Regions from separate parts of the Cupriavidus sp. HPC(L) genome, predicted to be linked through region 1. Evidence: predicted binding sites of a transcription regulator. Region 1 holds the regulator's gene; each other region holds the start of a gene.

Region 1 (2,197 bases):
ACCCAACGTCCACAGCCCCGCCAGCAGCAGGCTCGCGCTGCCGGCGGCGAACAGCGCCCGCTGCACGGGCAGATACTGCGCCTTCCAGGCGGCCGCGCCGACCGCGCCTAGCAATGCGCCGAGCAAGGCGTAGGCGCTCAGGCGGCCGGCATGCAGCACCAGCAGTTCGCGCACCCACGCCGCGCGGCTGCGGTACAGCGCCACCGGCGCGGCCTGCCCGGCATCGTTGCCCTCGAGCACCAGCACGATGCCGCCGCACATCGCCGCACAGTGGACGCCGCCCAACAGCGCCAGCAGAAACACGCTGGCCAGTACGCCGATCGCCATGTCAGGCTCCCCTCGCCGGCATGGGGCACGGTAGAATGGCCGCTTGCTTCACGCCCATCGCGCCCATCGCGCCGTCGATGGCAGTCCCTTCCCTTCGCGCGGATTCCAATTGCTGAACGCCATTCCCCTGAACGACCAATCGACCCGCTGCTCCACCTGCTCGCTGGGACAGCTGTGCCTGCCGGTCGGCATGTCGGCGCAGGACGTCGAGAAGATGGACACGCTGGTGCAGGAGCGCGTGCGCGTGCGCAAGGGCGAACCGCTGTATCGCCTCGGCGATCCGCTCGACGCGGTCTATGCGATCCGCTTCGGCACGCTGAAGACCCACGTGACGATGGAAGACGGCCGCGCGCAGATCACCGGCTTTCACCTGCCCGGCGAAGTGGTCGGCTTCGATGGACTGACCGAGATGCGGCATGCGTCGGACGCGACCGCGCTCGAGGACACCGAGGTCTGCGTGGTGCGCTACGACGAGATCCAGACGCTGTCGGCCTCGCTGCCTTCGCTGCAGCACCAGTTCATGCGGCTGATGAGCCGGGAAATCACGCAGGACCAGATGATGCTGATCACGCTGGGCTCGATGCGCGCGGAGGAGCGGCTGGCGGGCTTCCTGATCAGCCTGTCCGAGCGCCTGTCGGCACGCGGCTATTCGCCGTCCGAGTTCGTGCTGCGGATGAGCCGCGAGGAAATCGGCAGCTATCTGGGCCTGAAGCTCGAGACCGTCAGCCGGCTGTTCTCGCGCTTCGCCGAGGCCGGCCTGATCCAGATCCGCCAGCGCCACGTGAAGCTGGTCGACATGGACGGCATCCGCCAGCTGCTGGGCAAGACCGCCTGCTGATCCCCGCGCGGCAGTCGCGGCCGTGACGCCGGCGGCAGCCGCTGCCAGCATTGCCATCGCCCTACTCCAGTTCGTCGGCCGCGGACATCGGCGACGACATCGGGGCCAGCATCGATGCCGGCAGCATGCACAGCGTCAGCGCGCTGGACAGCGCGCACACCGCCCACGCGACCACGAAGCCGATCGTATAGATGGCGCCGTGCGACAGCTCGAGCGGCCGCCCGAAGACGCGCAGATCGCGCGGATCGATCAGCGAAAACACCAGCACGAAGGCCACGGCCGCGCCGACGAAGGCGGGCCACAGCACCCACATCAGCCAGCGCGCCTTCATGGCCGTGCCACCGATCGGGGATCGACCGCGTCGCGCGAGTCCTGCGTGGCAGCCGAAGCCGCCACCGCCGCCGGCGTCGCCGCCTGCCGGACCAGCAGCCCCTGACGCACCACGCCGTCGACGATCGGTCGGTCCGCGTGCCGCAGCGCGACCCAGATCGTCACGGCACAGCCGATCATCGCCAGCGCCGGGCCACTGATCAGCAGCCACGGCCACGGCTCCTTCCACCACGGTTTGCATTGGGACATGTCGATGCCTCGTTACGGTTGGTCGGGAACGAAAAAGCGGGTGGACTGCCGCACCTGCACGCGCTCGGCTCCGGGCCCGGCTCCAGGCGCTGCGGACGAGCCGCTGACGACGATGTCGACCACATGGGTGCCCGACGCGGCCTGCTCCAGCGGCACGCGCAACCGCAGCGGCAGCAGCCGGTTCGACGTCGGCGCCAGATGGCCGGCAGCGCGCTCGTATTCGACGGACAGCCCCGGCAGGCCAGGACTTTCCGCCGCGATGGCCACGTCCAGTTCGCCTTCGGTGGTGTTGATCAGCTGCAGCCGGTAGACGTTCTCGATCCAGCGCCCTTCCACTTCGCGCGCCAGCGCCTGCCGGTCGCGGATGATGTCCACCTTCAGCGGCGTGCGCACCGCGACCGACCAGACGAAGCCGCCGGCCAGCGCCAGCCACAGCACCGCATACAGCACGAT
Region 2 (2,197 bases), on a different contig from region 1:
TGATGTCCTTGCGCAGCCGATCGTCGGCGTCGCAACGATGGCCGCGCAGCACGGGCAGCCTGCCGGCATCGAGCGCGCCGTAGTACTCGTCCAAAGTACGCGCGTTCTGCACGTAGCGGCCGGCCACCGCGCCGATCGCCGAGATGCCGAAACCGAGCTGGTCGTGACCGGCGTGGGTCGCATAGCCCTGGAAGTTGCGCTGCAGCCGTCCTTCGCGCTGGGCGCGGGCCAGCGCGTCGTCCGGCAGCGCGAAGTGGTCCATGCCGATATAGACATAGCCGGCCGCGGTCAGCCGCTCGATGGCCGAAACCAGGATGTCCAGCTTTTCGCCGGCCGACGGCATCGCGGCCTCGTCGATCCGCCGCTGCGGCTTGAAGACGTGCGGCAGATGCGCGTAGCTATACAGCGACAGGCGGTCCGGCCGCATCTCCAGCACCCGCTCGATGGTCGCGCCGAAGCGGGCAGCGGTCTGGTGCGGCAGGCCGTAGATCAGATCCATGCTGACCGACAGTAAACCGAGCCGCCGCGAGGCGGCCACCACGCGGCGCGTGTCTTCCACCGGCTGCACGCGATGGATCGCGGCCTGCACCTGGGGATCGAAGTCCTGCACGCCGAGGCTGACGCGATTGAAGCCCAGCTCCGCGAGCAGCGTCATCCGTTCGTCGTCGACGCGGCGCGGATCGATCTCGATCGAATGCTCGCCGTCCGGCCGCAGATCGAAGTGCCGGTGCAGCGCGCCCATGACCTGCCGCATTTCGGCGGGATCGAGGAAGGTCGGCGTACCGCCGCCCCAGTGCGATTGCACCACGGGCCGGCGCTCGCCCAGCCGGGCCGCCACCAGCGCCATCTCGCGCGCCAGATAGCGGACATAGCGCGCACTGCGGCCGTGATCGCGCGTGATGATCTTGTTGCAGCCGCAGTAGTAGCAGATGTTCTCGCAGAACGGGATATGCAGGTAGAGCGACAGCGGCGCGTCGGCACCCGCCGCCCGGCAGTCGTCCAGCGCGGCCCGATACGCGTCTTCGCCGAAGCCCGCATGGAAGCGATCGGCGGTCGGATAGGAGGTGTAGCGCGGCCCGTTGACGTCAATGCGCTCGGCGAGCGCGCGGAAATCGGCGAGGTCGGCGCGGCGGATGACAGAGTCCGGAGCGGTGGCGGGTGCGGCGGGAGCGGAATGGGGAACGGTCGTTGCCATGAGGCGGCCTTCTGAGGAATCCGCTTCGATGCTAGCCAGACCGGCGCCCGCAGGACTTGACCGGCATCAAGCGCCGGCGAATCGGATCTGGCGCGGGGCCTTCGGCGTGGCTTTGCTGCAGCCAAACGCCGCTGCGGCAGACCCACCTTACTCCCGCGGCAGCGTCACCGTCGCCCGCAAACCGCCTTCCGGCCGGTTCTCCAGCATCAGTTCGCCGCCATGGCGCGCCACCGCGTCGGCGGCGATGGCCAGGCCCATGCCGACGCCGCCGGTGGCCCTGCTGCGCGAGGACTCGATGCGGTAGAACGGCTCCATCACGCGCCCCAGTTCGTCCGGCGGAATGCCGGGGCCATCGTCGTCCACATCGATGACGACCTTGTCCGGCGCATCGGTCAGCGTCACGCGGGCGCCGCCGCCATAGCGGTGCGCGTTCTCGATCAGATTGACCAGCGCGCGGCGCAGCTCGGCCGGATAGACTGCCAGCGGCTGCGCCGAGCCGCTGCACGAGACCTGCTGGCCCAGTTCCATCGCATCGTCGACGACGGCCTGCACCAGCGCGGCGATGTCGACGCGCTGGCGCGGGCCGACGGCGCCTTCGCGCTCGCGCAGATAGCCGAGCGTGGCATCGATCAGCGCGTTCATCTCGGCGAGGTCCTGACGCAGCCGCCGGCTCGTGTCGGCATCGTCTAGCCGCTCGATGCGCAAGGCCATCCGGGTCAGCGGCGTGCGCAGATCGTGCGAGACCGCGGCCAGGAAGCGAGCCTGCTGCGCCAGCTGGGTCTGGATCCGTTGCTGCATGCGATTGAAGGCGCGCGCGGCCTCGCGCGCCTCGTTCGGTCCGCCCTGTTCGTCGAGCGGTGGCGCGTGGACGTCCTGGGTCAGCCTGCCGGCGCCGCGCGCGAGCTGCTGCACCGGGCGCGCCAGCACGCGCGCACCCACCCAGGAGGCGGCCACGATCGCGGCGAACTGGAACAGCATGCCGAATGGCGGTGGCCTGCCCGG
Region 3 (2,197 bases), on a different contig from region 1:
GGTTCCTGGCGACCTTCCCGTCCCCGCCCGAAGGCGCGACGCTGCCGCCGATCGACTACAGCTTCGCCGGCATGATCGGCCATGCGCTGGAGAAGGTGTTCGCGCCGGTCGGCTTCAACTGGCAGATCTGTATCGCGCTGGTGCCGGGCCTGGCCGCGCGCGAGGTCGCGGTCGGCGCGCTGGCGACCGTCTACGCGCTGTCGGGCAGCGAGGACACCGTGGCCGCGCAGCTCGCGCCGATGATCGCCGCGCAATGGTCGCTGGCCACCGCGCTGGCGCTGCTGGCGTGGTTCGTGTTCGCCCCGCAGTGCATCTCGACGCTGGCCGTGATCCGCCGTGAAACGAACTCGTGGAAGGTGATGGCGGCCTCCACGCTGTATCTGGCGGGCCTGGGCTATCTGGCGGCATTCGTGACCTACCGCGTGGCGCTGCTGTTCAGCTAAGGCATTCGGAAGCCATCATGTCGCTCTATCACGTCGTCGAATCCGTGCTGGTGCCGCTGATCGTGCTGGTGTGCGCGCTGTCGGTGGCGGCGCGCTACATGCCGCGCACGCGCGAGCGCGTCAAGGCGGCGCTGGCGGCAAGCCTCGGCGGCGCGCAAGCACGCGGATGGCGCGCGCGGCTGGTGGCACGGCTGGCGCCGCAGGCGGTGGCATCGGGTTGCGCCACCGGCTGCGACAGCGGCGGCTGCAACAGCTGCGACAGCAATACGTCGAGCAATACGACGAACTCCGCGCCCGCCGCGCAGGAGAAACCGATCCGCATCGTGCGCAAACCGCAGGGCAAGGGCTAGGCGCGATCCTGGCTCAGGCACCGCAGTTCGACGAAGCCGGCTTTGCCGGCTTTTTTCTTGCCCGGAACCCTGTCGTCCCCGCGTATGCGGGGACCCAGTGGCTTTCAAAGACGCCGGGTTCCCCCCTGCGCGGGAACGACGGCATGGACCTTTGCTTTAGGTCAAACGGGTCAGAGGCCGGCAACGGCACACTCGGCATGGGGTCTTTCCCAGTCCTGTCGATAACAACATGAGCCCGATGCAATCTCCTCGTACCCGATTGGCAATGGCCGCCGTGGCGGCCGCGATGATGGCCTTTACCCCGCTGCACGCCGGCGCGGCAGATGCCGCCGCCCACCCATCCGGCACCGAATCCGAAGGCAACTGGATGGTGCGCCTGCGCGGCACCTATCTCGACTTTGCACAGAAGTCCGACCCCGTCGGCGGCGCCGGTGCCTCGGACCGGATCGGCGTCAACAACAAGTGGATCCCCGAGCTGGATGTCACCTACTTCTTCACGCCGCGCCTCGCCGCGGAACTGGTGCTGACCGTTCCGCAGAAGCAGGACGTCTATCTCGACGGCAACCGGATCGGATCGTTCAAGCATCTGCCGCCGACGCTGCTGCTGCAGTATCACTTCCGCCCGCACGCCAGGTTGCGGCCCTATGTCGGCGCGGGGCTCAACTTCACGCGGATCTGGGACGCCGATATCGCCGGCAATACGCTGTCGCTGGACCGCTGGAGCATCGCGCCCGCGCTGCAGATCGGCATGGACTACCGGCTGACGCGCAACTGGTTCCTGAATGCGGACATCAAGAAGGTGTGGCTGTCCAGCGATGTGAAGGCGGCCGGCGCCAAGGTGTCGGAGGTCAAGCTCGACCCGTGGCTGTTCAGCGTTGGCCTCGGATACCGGTTCTGAGCGGCGGACTGCGGTCACGCAGAAATGGGTACGCTGCGTATCCGAACACCTCAACGTCGTCCCCGCGCAGGCGGGGACCCAGTGACTTTGAAAGACGCTGGGGCCGCTTGCACGGGAACGACGTGTTCAGATCGCGCTGCCGTTGATCGTCACCGACAATCGCTGCCCGCTTTGCCTGACGCTGCAGCTCGCGGTCAGCGAGAACTCGCCAGGGGTCAGCGGCGTCACGCCGACCTGGCCCGGATGCGTGGCCGGGGTCACGGCGATATTGCCTGACTGTTGCCAGTCCCATGCCTCGCATTCGACGAAGGTCAGCGCGGTGCCGCGATGCCTGACGGTCGCGGTGACCGGAATCGGCAGCGGCGGCATCGTCGCGATACGCAGCGGCTGCGGGCCGTCGTAGACCAGCGCCCAGGTCGGCTGCTCGGTCACCGTCAGGCCGGCGCTCGGCGTGGCGTCGAGCTGTTTGCTGGTGGCGGTGATTTTCAACAGGCTCTGCAGCGGAT

What was found. The regulator FNR, encoded in region 1, switches genes on or off when oxygen is low (the NO sensors DNR and NnrR bind a similar motif). The targets are predictions, from matches to a motif close to TTGATNNNNATCAA.
Region 2: hemN (oxygen-independent coproporphyrinogen III oxidase) is a predicted target of FNR. The motif match lies at 1,252-1,265, and genes of this name have one in related genera.
Region 3: B551_RS23540 (OmpW family outer membrane protein) is a predicted target of FNR. The motif match lies at 945-958, and genes of this name have one in related genera.

The regions. Positions count from the first base shown of each region.
Region 1 covers NZ_AMPR02000132.1:5,819-8,015, reverse strand. The annotation lists partial or broken gene B551_RS09740 (sulfite exporter TauE/SafE family protein) at 1-327, opposite strand, end outside; gene fnr (fumarate/nitrate reduction transcriptional regulator Fnr) at 518-1,165, shown strand; gene B551_RS09730 (hypothetical protein) at 1,227-1,496, opposite strand; gene B551_RS09725 (FixH family protein) at 1,493-1,744, opposite strand; gene ccoG (cytochrome c oxidase accessory protein CcoG) at 1,757-2,197, opposite strand, start outside.
Region 2 covers NZ_AMPR02000289.1:790-2,986, forward strand. The annotation lists gene hemN (oxygen-independent coproporphyrinogen III oxidase) at 1-1,195, opposite strand, end outside; partial or broken gene B551_RS15785 (ATP-binding protein) at 1,343-2,197, opposite strand, start outside.
Region 3 covers NZ_AMPR02000458.1:13,808-16,004, reverse strand. The annotation lists partial or broken gene B551_RS23550 (ferrous iron transporter B) at 1-443, shown strand, start outside; gene B551_RS23545 (DUF6587 family protein) at 461-793, shown strand; gene B551_RS23540 (OmpW family outer membrane protein) at 1,023-1,691, shown strand; gene B551_RS23535 (hypothetical protein) at 1,818-2,197, opposite strand, start outside.